DNA from 3 places in the Halobacillus sp. ABH2_015 genome. Region 1 is predicted to be linked to each of the others. Evidence: predicted binding sites of a transcription regulator. Region 1 holds the regulator's gene; each other region holds the start of a gene.
The links. The regulator Rex, encoded in region 1, represses fermentation and respiration genes when NADH is low (regulators of the CRP and FNR family bind a similar motif). The targets are predictions, from matches to a motif close to TTGTGAAATATTTCACAA.

Region 1 (4,283 bases):
TCTTCTCGCAGCCTGGAAACTGAACTTCGCTGACAGGTTGTCTTCTTTTGGTTTGTCGAGCTTATCCATTTTCTCGAGCTGCTTGCGGCGGCTCTGCGCCCGTTTACTCGTTGTGGCCCGGACAAGGTTCTTCTGGATGAAGTCCTCCATCCGTTTGATTTCTTCCTGCTGCTTTTCAAAGCGTTTCATTTCCTGTTCGAAGTCGGCTTCCTTTTTCTTTAAATAATCGCTGTAGTTGCCATGATATTTTTTCGATGATTGAAAAGCGATCTCGTATACGGTATCGACGATTTTATCCAGGAAGTAGCGGTCGTGCGAGACGATGACCACAGCACCGGGATAGCCCTGAAGGTAGTTTTCCAGCCAGCTCAGCGTATCAATGTCCAGGTGGTTGGTCGGCTCATCAAGAATCAAAAGATCGGGACTGGTCAACAGCAGTTTCCCGAGTGCCAGCCGTGTTTTCTGACCGCCACTTAATGTAGAAATCGGTGTAGTCCAGTCAAAATCCTTGAAGTTAAGTCCGTTCAATACAGCCCGGATATCGGCTTCATAGTGGTAGCCGCCGGCAGTCTTGAACTGCTCCTGCTTCCGGTCGTAGTCCTTCAGCAGCTGCTGATAGCGGGTCTGATCTTCCACCAGGGCGGGATCGGCCATCTGCACTTCCATGGAACGGAGTTCTTTCTCCAGTGATTTCAAGTGGTCAAAAACCTGCTCCATCTCGTCCCAGATCGACTTTTCGGACTGCAGACCTGTATGCTGCTCCAGGTATCCGACCGATGCATCTTTCGGTTTGAACATATCTCCGGAATCGTAGCTCATCTCTCCGGCCATAATCTTCAACAGGGTCGATTTTCCTGCCCCGTTCCGGCCGACGATGGCAAGCCGGTCATTCTTTTGTACTTCCAATTTAATATTCGTTAAAATCAACTCGGCGCCGAAACGCTTCGTCAGTTGATTCAGCTGCATGAGAATCATGTCGTTTCACCTCGATGAACTAAGTGTATCTTATACGGATACCTGCTAGCAACAGAATGCCCCGTGTGAAAAGCGATCGTTGACGACTCCGGATTGATTTTTTGGTAGAATAAGAGTAGTGTTTCAATCAGAACCATGTAGAAAAAGGGGAACGTGCCAATGGCGGAATTTAGTCATTTCAATGAAGAGGGCCGTGCCCGGATGGTGGATATATCCGGCAAGGAAGATACCGTAAGGACAGCGGTCGCCTTCACAAGTGTAGAAGTGAACAAAGAGATTTATCATAAAATTACAGAGCGGACGATGGAAAAAGGGGACGTTCTGTCTGTAGCCCAGGTAGCCGGGATCATGGCAGCCAAAAAAACCCCGGATTGGATTCCGATGTGTCACCCTCTGCCGTTGAAGGGTGTCGATATCTCCTTTGACTGGGAGCTTGATGGAGAGAAACCGCGTTTGATCATCGAGGTTTCCGCCAGGACGAAGGGAAGCACGGGTGTGGAAATGGAAGCGCTCACGGCTGCATCTGCTGCTGCTCTTACAGTTTATGACATGTGTAAAGCCGTTGATAAAGGGATGGTCATCGGACCGACGTATTTGTCGGAGAAGACCGGTGGCAAAAATGGCGACTATAAACGAACGGATCGGTAAAGGAGGTCGGAGCCATGGATATGGAACAAGCAAAAATTCCACAGGCGACAGCCAAGCGGCTGCCGCTGTATTACCGCTTCTTGAATAACCTGCACAGTCAGGGAAAGCTGCGTGTATCATCGAAAGAGCTGAGTGAGGCGGTGAAAGTCGACTCCGCTACGATCCGCCGGGACTTTTCCTACTTCGGAGCACTCGGGAAGAAGGGCTACGGCTACAACGTGGAATACCTGCTGTCCTTCTTCAGAAAGACGCTCGATCAGGATGAAACGACGAAGGTCGCCCTGATTGGTGTAGGGAATCTGGGAACGGCTTTTCTGAATTATAATTTTACGAAAAACAACAATACGAAAATCGAAATGGCTTTTGATGCCAACGAGGAGCGGGTCGGTACGGAAGTCGGCGGTGTCGAAGTGCACCACATCGACGACTTGGAAAACCAGCTCGGTGACCTTGAGGTGGCCATCTTAACAGTACCGGCATCTGCCGCCCAGGGCATTGCCGAACGCCTTGTAGAAGCGGGTGTGAGCGGAATTCTCAATTTCACGCCGGCGCGGATCAGCGTTCCATCGCGCGTGCGGGTGCATCATATCGACCTTGCGATTGAACTGCAGGCACTCGTTTACTTCCTGAAGCATTATCCGCTGATGGAGGATGAGCCGCTGGATGAAGCATAAAAAAGACTTAGAGCGTCGTCTGCTCTAAGTCTTTTTTATTACTTCGTCGTTTCTTTCCAGCTGTTGTCCATCAGCATTTTACCCGGCCACGTGTAGGCGGTCAGTCCGCCGTCCACAGTAAGATCCTCACCGGTAATGAACGAGCTTTCCTCAGAAGCGAGGAAAAGGGCGGCGGAGGCGATTTCCTCCGGCTTTCCTAACCGGCCCATCGGTGTTACCCATTTCTGCGCCTCCCGGAACTCACGACCTTCCTCTTCTTTTTTCGTACCGGCAAGTTCATCAACGAGCGGCGTTTCAATCGTTCCGGGGGATACGGCATTCACGCGGATGCCCTGACGTGCGTAATCAATCGCCATGGCCCGGGTGAAATTGGTGATTCCGCCCTTGGCTGCGTTGTAGCCGGAACGATCCAGGTCAGCCGCCTGTCCCGACATGGATGATGTATTGATGATCGAGCCACCATTTTCGAACATAAGCGGAAGTAGATATTTACTGACTAAAAAGGTGCCGCGGAGGTCGACAGAAATGATCTGGTCGAACAAATCGACCGGATATTCGTGCACCTTGCCGCCTTCTTCATCGACACCGGCGTTGTTGAAAAGCACATCAATCGTTCCGTACGTTTCCTCTACATAATTGGCAAAGACGCGGACACTTTCCTGCTCGGATACATCCAGGGCGTAGGATTCCGCCTGCCCGCCATGGATGTTGATTTCCTCCACAGTTTTGCGGACATCCTCTTCATCGACGTCAGCACAGATGACGCGGGCGCCCTCCTGGGCAAAAAGCTTCACGGTAGCTTTCCCGATTCCTGTCGCGGCTCCTGTAACGACTGCCGTTTTATTGTTTAAACGTCCCATATGATCTTCCTCCTTTATTCGTCTGGTTGTATGGTACCCAGGGGTTAAAGACTGGAAACATAAGGGAACGCTTACACCGCTTATTTGATGAAAAACAAACTGGAACGGCCGATGGAAGGGTTAATCCGGCTGCGAGGTGGTATAGTAGATAATAGTGTACGAATCGACAGAAAGTGAGGGACATCTATGAGTAAACTGCCGAATAAATGGCTTGTCGTCATATCGGTTTTGTTTGGAACGTTTACCGTCATCTTAAATAATAGTATGCTGAACCCGATTTTACCGCGGTTCATTGAAATCTTTGATTCCAACGCCGTAGCCGTCGGGTGGATTTTAACGATCTTCATGGTCGCCATGGGGATGACGATGCCGCTGACGGGCTATTTCGGAGACCGGTTCGGGAAAAAGAAAGTCTACCTGACCGGTTTGTTTATTTTCATCCTTGGGTCGTTATCCGGATTCTTTTCCTCCACGCTCAGTATGGTGATCATCTCCCGGGCGATTCAAGGAATGGCCGGGGGCTTGATGCTGCCGATCGCCATGGCGCTCATTTTCAACTCGTTTCCGAGACATGAGCGCGGACTGGCCGTCGGTGTATACGGGGTTGCGGCGATGGTCGCTCCGGCGATCGGCCCGACCGTCGGGGGGCTGCTGATCCAGTATGTGGACTGGCCGTGGCTGTTTGCCTTTAACATTCCATTCGGACTGACGGGGCTGATTCTATCCGCGAAGTTTCTGGAGCGGACGGAAACGCATCCGGAGAAAAAGTTCGACCTTGTCGGGTTTCTTATCATTACCTTAGGTATCGGATCCGTGTTGTTTGCGCTCGGACGGGGGCGGACACTGGATAAATTGATGGATCCGCTGAACCTGACGCTCGTGGTGGTCGGCTTACTGGCAATCGTCCTGTTTGTTTTTTACGAAAACCGTCAGGACGACCCGCTTCTCAATTTATCGGTCTTCAAGGTGCCGACCTATTCCGTGTCCATCCTTGTCACCTCGGCTGCATCGATTGGATTATTCTCAGGAATTTTCCTGCTGCCGCTGCTCATTCAAAATGTCTACGGCTTGAATGAAGTCATGACAGGACTGTTGTTCCTGCCGGCAGCCGCGGCGAGCGGGGTGT
Region 2 (4,283 bases), 1.3 Mb from region 1:
AGCCATCGATTCATTCGTCACCGCATTGGAAATCGTCACGTACGGATAAAGCAGATACGGTAGATGAGACGCTCCATACCCAAAGAAAGCTACGAAGAACTGAAGCATGACGGCAATAAAGGCCCATCCGTAAAACCTTCCTGTATAGACGAGGAACAATGCAGTTATAAAGAACCCTACAGAAATTCCGAACACCCACCACAAGTCAATCGCCCGTTGAAAATGCTCTGGATTCTGCTGACTCAAAGCAATAAATGTCGTGAGGCTGGCAATGATGGTCGGAGAGCTCCAGAACAGGGCATACTTCCTGACAATTTCAAGTGCCGGGCGGTCTCCTGCACGATGGGCATAATACGTTAAAAACATCGCGCTGATGTAAAGAACGGAAACGATGGCGAGAAAAACGACACTCCATGAATAAGGGCTTGAGAACAGTTCTCCGAAAAGAAGCTGCACACCATTTTCCGTTTCTTCAATAAAGCCTCCCTCTGAAATCGTCAGAGCGGTGGATAAAGAGGCCGGAATGAGCAGCCCTGTCGCTCCGTAAAGGAACATGTAGAGGGAGTTGTCTTTGGATCCATAGTTTTCAAACGCATAAAAGGATCCCCGTATAGCAAGGAGAACAATCGCAATACTTCCAGGAATCAACAGGGACTGCCCAAAATAATACGCCATATCCGGGAAGAATCCGACAAGACCGACGAAGAAAAAGACGAAGAAAACATTCGTCACTTCCCATACCGGAGAGAGGTACCTGGAGATCAGCTGATTAATCAAGTGATCCTTTTTCGTCATTCTTGCATAATAGGCAAAAAAGCCAGCACCAAAATCTACAGATGCGACGATCAAATATCCGTAAAGGAACAACCAGAGGACGGATATCCCGATGATTTCATAGCTCATGACTGTCCCTCCCTGCTGGCTGCGGCTGTATTCGGAAAGCGGTGCTCCAGTTCAAGCTCGGCAGGCTTGCCTTTGAATATTTTGCGTAACGTAAGCAGACATCCAACACCGAGCACCAGGTAGACGGCAGCAAACAGCGCAAACATCCAGCCGATGTATGGAGATGTCGTCGAACCTTCCGCAACAGTCATAAAGCCTCTCAAAATCCACGGCTGTCTTCCGACTTCGGCATAAATCCAGCCAAACTCAATCGCGAGCATCGTCAAAGGACCAGCCGCTGCTACTCCCCACAAGAGAATAGGATGGAACGGGTTTCCTTTCTTCCATTTCCAGAGCACAAGGAACAGCAGGGAAATCCCCAGGGTGTAAAAGCCGATCGATACCATCAGATCGAACATATAGTGGATCCATAAGGGAGGCCGCTCGTTCTCAGGTGTTTCCTCGAGCCCTTCCACTTCTGCATTAAAATCGCCGTGAGCGAGGAAACTTAAAGCATTTGGAATCCTGATCGCGTTTTCGACTTCATTGTTCTCATTCAGCGTACCGAATACAACAAGGTCAGCGCCTTCTTCGGATTCAAAGTGCCATTCCCCGGCAGCGAGCTTCTCGGGTTGATGCTCAGCCAGAAACTTCGCCGATAAATCACCGGCAAGCGCTGTAAGCATAGCAAAGATAAAAGTGGCAGTCATTGTAAGTTTTAATGCTTTTTTGTGATAGAGGGATCCTTTTTTTATCAAAATGATGAAAGCAGCAATCCCTGCAAGCACCGCTGCAGCGGTTAAATAAGAGGAAGATATGACGTGAAAGACCTTCGTCGGTGTCGCAGGATTGAACATCGCAGCAAGTGGATCCACCGATGTAAAACGGCCCTCTTCCAGCTCAAAACCCTGGGGCGTGTTCATAAACGAATTCACCGTTGTAATAAAGAAGGCGGACATCGTGCCTCCAATGACCACAGGAATGGATAACAGCCAGTGGTAGATCGGCTTCTTGAACCGGTCCCACGTATATAAGTAGATCCCTAGGAAAATCGCCTCAAAGAAGAAGGCGAAGGTTTCCATGAATAACGGCAGAGCAATCACGTTCCCCGCAAGCCTCATGAAGCTCGGCCAGATGAGTGACAGCTGCAGACCGATCGCCGTCCCTGTCACAACTCCGACAGCGACCGTAATCGTATACCCTCTCGTCCAGCGCCTGGCGAGCAGAGTGTAATGCGGATCCTTCCGCTTGATTCCGATGAATTCCGCAATGGACACGAGGACGGGGACCCCGACTCCCAGTGTTGCGAAAATGGCGTGAAATAGTAATGTCATCGCAGTGAGCGCACGACTCACTTCGACGGTTTCGAATCCAAACATCTTAATTCGTTCCCTCCTACCCAGGAATAATCTCAAAATCTGTTCTGGGATTAGTATAAAACGTAAAACACCGTTGTGGTATTCAAGATGATGACTATTTTGTGACAAACTTCACAAAGTCTTTTCGATTCTCATCGTACCGCACACCATCCGTCCTGTCGACCTATCTGCCTGTTCCCCTCCTCCGTTCTTTTCTAACGTTGTTCAAAAGAAAAAACCCTGTAGAATTTTTCTACAGGGTGATTTATTATATGGCATCCAGCATTTGGAACTGGGCTTTTACAAGTTCATAATATTCACCGTGCTGATCCATAAGTTCATCATGAGATCCCTGCTCAAGAATCTTTCCATGCTCGAGCACGAAAATGTTGTCGGCTTCACGTATCGTTGATAAGCGGTGGGCGATCATAATGGCTGTTCTCCCTTTCAGGAGCTTCTTCAAAGCCTGTTGAATCTTCAATTCGGTTTCTGTATCTATACTCGCTGTTGCTTCATCCAGAATGAGAATTCTCGGATTGGCAAGCAGGGCCCGGGCAAAGGAGAGAAGCTGCCGTTCTCCGGCTGAAAGAATATTCCCCCGCTCCTCTACTTCGGTTTCGTAGCCGTTGTTCAAGCGCTGGATAAAACCATCCGCTCCTACCACTTCTGCCGCTTCTTTCACCTCTTCATCCGTAGCACCCGGACGCCCGAAGCGGATATTTTCCATAATCGTTCCCGAAAAAATGAACGTGTCCTGAAGAACGACACTGATCTGCTGTCTGATACTATCAATGGAAGCATCCTTCAAATCCACCCCATCGATTTTGACGGCACCTTTGGTTGGGTCGTAAAAACGGCTGATCAAGTTGGCAATCGTAGATTTCCCTGATCCCGTATGTCCAACAAGGGCCACCGTTTCTCCTTGTTTCATCTCAAGGTTGATATCATGAAGAGCTATCCGCTTGGAATCGTAGGCAAACTGAACGTGGTCGAATTCGATGTGACCTTTCATATCCTTCAGTTCCACGGCATTTTTCTTCTCCTCGACATTTGGTTCTTCATCCAGGAATTCAAAGATCCGTTCAGAGGCTGCCATCGCCATAAGAAGCTGGTTGTACATCATCCCCAGTCTGGATATAGGTTCCCAGAACATCCCAAGGAAGAAGGCGAACGATACAAACGTTCCGACCTGGATATCTCCCTGAAGAATCAACCAGGCCCCAAATGAAACGAGGATGACTGTACCGATGGCATTGCTCATTTCGACAAACGGACGAAACATCGCGCTTTTTTTCGTCGCTTCCTTCCATGCGAGAAAGTTATCCGTGTTCACCCCGTCAAAGTATTCGGTATTTTCCTTCTCCTGTGTAAAGGACTGGGTAATCCGAATGCCCTGCAGACTTTCATTCAAGTGGGAATTCAGCCTGGACTGCTGGATTCGTACCTGCTGCCAGGAGCGTCGGATATTCCGGCGCAGCTTCGTGGAAATATAGAACATCAGCGGCATGATCACGAGAATCGCCAGGGCAAGCTTCGGATCGAGTGCCAGCAGAATAGCGATGATCCCAGTTAAGAGAACAATATCCATCAGAAGGTTGATGATCCCGTTTGTAAACAGTTCCTGAAGCGAGTTGATATCATTCATAATCCGCACGAGAATGGAACCGGCAGATCTTGAATCAAAAAACTTGTGCGACAGCCTTTGGACATGGGAAAACAAATGCTGTCGGAGATCATAAATCACGTTCTGCCCCAGAATGTTGACATACTTAATCCTCAAGGCGTTGGCGATGTAGCTGAGAACATACAAGCCTGCAATTCCCAGCACCAGCTGGATCAATAAACCGTTGTCTCTTTCTGCAATCGCAGTATCAATAGCCACCTTACCAATTAAAATCGGTACAATCAGCCGGACGAGCGTGGAAATCAGCATGGAAATAATGGATACAGGCAGAAGTTTTTTTGTATACGGCTTGATGTACGTAAGCAGACGCCACATCTGTGCCCAGTTAAAAGGCTTCTCAATGGCCTGATCCTGTGAAT
Region 3 (4,283 bases), 3.6 Mb from region 1:
GTTCCAGGAATGGCTGGCAAGCATCTCACGGCTGTCCTTCTCCTGCTGTTGGAGGTAAACGTGTGAAGCCTGCTGCAGCATCTCCTGTTTTTCAGAAAGCTGTTGATGAATTTTCAAGTCTCTGAATCCATAGATGAATTCAGTGGCCTCTGTAGAAAGTTGTCCTCTGGACTCGCGGACAAACCGGCTCGATTTCCTCTGCTTCACACTGTACCAGGCCGGGATCACCAGTCCCGTTACAACGAGTCCGAGCAGCAGAACCACGGCCACCGAAAGCGAAAAGATGGACGTGAACACCATTGTCCCTAAGAAAATGATGACGAGCACGACGGGTGGATAATACACTCGTAAAAAGAAGTTCTGCAGACTTTCCACGTCTCCGACAATCCGTGCAAGCAGGTCTCCGCTCCGATACTTTTGAAACAGCCTCGGGGCGATCGGTTCCAGCCGCTTATAAAACGTAACCCGCAGATGGCTCAGAATCGAAAAGGTCGCTCTGTGGGAAAAGTACCGCTCGGCGTACCGGCCAAGCGCCCTGGCAAACCCAAACAGCTTTAAAAAAGCAATCAGGACAGTCAGCGCATATAAAGGAGGTAGCAGTGCCGCTTTGGATATCAAGTACCCGCTGGAAGCAAACAAGCCTACAGCAGAGAGACCAGCGAGAAAACCAAAGAGAATCGAAAGGAGAATATCTTTTTTCTCAAGCGTAACGAGACGAATGACTTCTTTGAGATCTTTCATGCCCCCTCTCCTCCTTTCTGCATTGTGACCATCTGCCGATATAGAGGCAGCTCAGCTTTTAATTGTTCATGGGTGCCTGTACCCACAGCACGTCCCTCATCGAGTACAAGAATCTGGTCGGCCGCCTGAATCGTATGGAGGCGGTGGGCGACCGTAATCATAGTCGCCGTCTCCGACAGCTCTTGAATGGAGCGCTGAAGGACAGTCTCTGTTTTCACATCCAGCCCTGTTGTCGGCTCATCAAACAGAATGACGGAAGGCTTTTTCAAAAAGGCACGGGCCAGTGCAATGCGCTGCTTCTCCCCGCCGGATAAACCTCTTCCGCCCTCACCGATTGATGTATCCAATCCATCCTCCAACGTCTCAAGCAGCTGGGAAAGGCCGGCCTTCTCCGCTGCACGGGCCGTTTCTTCCCTGGAGGCGCCGGGAACTCCAATCGCCATATTCTCTGCAATCGTACCCGAAAAAAGATACGGGTGCTGGGAGATGTAGCTGACACCGTTGAACCAGTCCGCTTCCTTGTACGAATAAAGCGGACGTCCGTTCACGTCTACATCACCAGATGAAGGAGCAAGCAGTCCCGAAAAAATATTGAGCAGGGTTGTCTTGCCTGATCCACTCTTTCCGACCACCGCCAGTTGACTCCCTGCTGGAATGTCCACCGATACCGGATCAAGAGCGAATCCTTCCTCATACTGAAACTGAACAGCGCGGAGAGACAAGGCCGGAGGCTGTTCATACGTGAGCCCCTGATCTCCCCATACCAACGAATGGTCCTCTTCGTTCAACGTCTCCTCCAGCTGCTTGGAGGCCCCGGAAGCTCCACGTCCCGTATGGAACGCACTGCCGAACTCCTTCAGTGTCAAGTAAAACTCCGGTGCAAGAATCAAAATGAAAAAAGCGGTGAAAAAAGAGACACTTTCATACACAACAAGGCGGATGGCAATCTCAAGAGCAATCAGGCCAATACTGAGCATGGAGATGAACTCAAGCATGAGGGAGGACACAAAGGCCACCTTCAGCACTTCCATCGTAGCCGTTTTAAATCCGAGACTGCTCGATTCTATTTCCTCCTGCTGGCGATGACTGCGGTTGAAAAGCTTCAACGTAACAAGTCCTTGAAGGGTATCCAGAAACTGTCCGGAAAAAGCCGAAAGCTTCTCCATCTGGTCTTCCGATTTCTTCTTCGTCATCACACCGATGATCGCCATGAACATCGGAATGAAAGGAGCTGTGATTACCATGATCAGCCCGGAATAAAGATGGGCGGAAAACACAACGGCCAAAATCATCACAGGGATAATGAGGGTCTGTATCATTTGTGGAATATAGCGGCTGAAATAGCCGTCCAGTTCATCCACGGAATCCATGAGTACACTCACCTTTTGTCCGGACCGCCCGGTCACCGATGTGGAGATCGACTGCCTGGACATTTTTTCAATCAAACGATGCCGGTAATGCTCTTTAGCTCTCGAAGCAAGACGGATGCCCGTTTTTCCATTGAGCCATGTGAAGAGAGTACGTCCAGCCAACACGAGAAACAGCCCGGCAAACAAAGGCAGAACATCCTGGAGGCTTTGCTGACCAAGAAAAATCCGATCCACAATCGCAACGAAATAATAGGATTGACCGATGACACTGGCTCCGATGAGAAGAGACGTGAGGATTAACAGCGTCATCCCTTTTCGATCAGCAAAAGCAAAGCGGCTGAGATGCTTCATAATCTATAGAAAACTCCTTACACGTATTTTTTGTGAAGTTTTTCACATTACTTTTATTATAAAGGAAAGACACCCTTTTTTCTAAAGAGAAGCCTGAGGATTCTATGACAATTCTTTAACATCGTCCCCTTTTCTGCCGCCAGTCATACAATCTCAACGGATAACTTACCCCGGTCGCTTATCGTCGCAAACACCTTATCAAACCTGTGATGAGGATTAGTATGCCGAAAACCTTTCAGGAGGTTAATGGAAATAACCTTTACTTTTTATTTTATAAATAATATGATAGTAAAAAATTTATAAAAGGAGGAAAAATCAGTTGGATAACTTTGATTACAAAATATTGAAAGCATTAATTGATAATGGAAGGGTTACTTGGGCTGAATTAGCTTCCCAAACTGGATTATCTGCTCCATCTATTGCAGACCGTGTTAATCGTTTGTTAAACAATGAAGTAATAAAAGAACTTGGCGCAATGGTAAATGGGGAAAGTGTAGGAACAGAATGTACAGCATTTGTGGCAGTTTCATTAGAAAAACCAACATTCAGGAAAGATTTTTTAAGGCTTGTCAAGGATTTGGAAGAAGTGCAGGAATGTCATCATATTGCCGGGGAAGATGATTATTTATTGAAAATTCGTTGCCAAAATACAAAGGATTTGGACCGAGTAATAAGTTATGAAATTAAAAACCTTGCAGGTGTACGGAGGACAAAAACAACAATTGTGATGGATACAACAAAAGAAACTTTGCGGGTCCCCTTACAAAAAGCAAAATTTAATAAATCAGGTGAACAGTAATGTTCGGGGAACTATTACTAAAAGGACTGTTCATTGGAATTAGTATTGCTGCTCCAGTTGGACCAATTGGGGTGTTATGTATCCGCAGAACTCTTGAACATGGTAAGTTAACTGGATTTGTATCTGGATTAGGGGCTGCAACAGCAGATGGAATATATGGAATAATCGCTGGTCTCGGTTTAACATTTATAACAAACTTTTTAATTGGTCAACAATTGTGGCTTCATCTTATTGGCGGTATATTCTTATGTTATTTAGGAGTGAAAATAGTTATTTCAAAACCTTCAAATAGATCAGCTGAAGCCAAAGGTAACAAACCGTTTTCAGCTTTCATATCTACTTTCTTTTTAACTATTACTAATCCAGTTACAATTTTATCATTTATCGCCATTATCTCAGGCCTAGGAATTACAACTAACAATGCAACGGCACCCGGCTTAATTTTAGTCGCAGGGATTTTTATAGGTTCATCATTATGGTGGTTATTATTAAGTAGCCTTGCAGGAACATTAGGCAATCGACTAGAGAATGATTATTTGAGCCTGATTAATCGCATTTCTGGAATTATATTATCGTCGTTTGGAGTATATAGTTTAGTTACTGGACTTGGTGGTTAGAGATTGATCTCATAATATTATTGGGGTGTTGTCCATATATTTAATGTTTCACTGGTTCATTGATCTTCTTATGGATCAAGAAAAGATATGAGGGGTGCTTACATGGTCTATATACCTTCAATTTGTTCTTTGTAGTTATTCCAAGCTTCATCATATACTAATGTAGGCGTGAAAATATCTATGAATCCTTGCTTAACTCTAAAGTCAAAAGACTATAGTTTTCTTAAAAAAATGGATCAATAAATGATGTTTGAATCTAAATAAACGTTCAAAGCTTTTCACCCTTTATGATTCTTGCTTGTTATTCCACCAATATTTCAGACGATTTTTCCATTATCTACCTTACAATCAACGGGGATGTGGGCCTATGTATAAAACCCTATGGAACAACACAGATATTCGTTT

Region 2: the regulator Rex is predicted to act here: its motif matches at 2,361-2,378, upstream of ACXAD6_RS07575 (cytochrome ubiquinol oxidase subunit I).
Region 3: the regulator Rex is predicted to act here: its motif matches at 2,493-2,510, upstream of cydD (thiol reductant ABC exporter subunit CydD).

The regions. Positions count from the first base shown of each region.
Region 1 is NZ_JBSWUG010000002.1:129,386-133,668, forward strand. It holds gene ACXAD6_RS00795 (ABC-F family ATP-binding cassette domain-containing protein) at 1-975, opposite strand, end outside; gene moaC (cyclic pyranopterin monophosphate synthase MoaC) at 1,135-1,623, shown strand; gene ACXAD6_RS00805 (redox-sensing transcriptional repressor Rex) at 1,638-2,297, shown strand; gene ACXAD6_RS00810 (SDR family oxidoreductase) at 2,336-3,157, opposite strand; gene ACXAD6_RS00815 (MDR family MFS transporter) at 3,344-4,283, shown strand, end outside.
Region 2 is NZ_JBSWUG010000002.1:1,415,321-1,419,603, reverse strand. It holds gene ACXAD6_RS07580 (cytochrome d ubiquinol oxidase subunit II) at 1-903, opposite strand, end outside; gene ACXAD6_RS07575 (cytochrome ubiquinol oxidase subunit I) at 900-2,261, opposite strand; gene ACXAD6_RS07570 (ABC transporter ATP-binding protein) at 2,509-4,283, opposite strand, start outside.
Region 3 is NZ_JBSWUG010000002.1:3,764,612-3,768,894, reverse strand. It holds gene cydC (thiol reductant ABC exporter subunit CydC) at 1-741, opposite strand, end outside; gene cydD (thiol reductant ABC exporter subunit CydD) at 738-2,462, opposite strand; gene ACXAD6_RS19535 (Lrp/AsnC family transcriptional regulator) at 2,782-3,261, shown strand; gene ACXAD6_RS19530 (LysE family translocator) at 3,261-3,878, shown strand.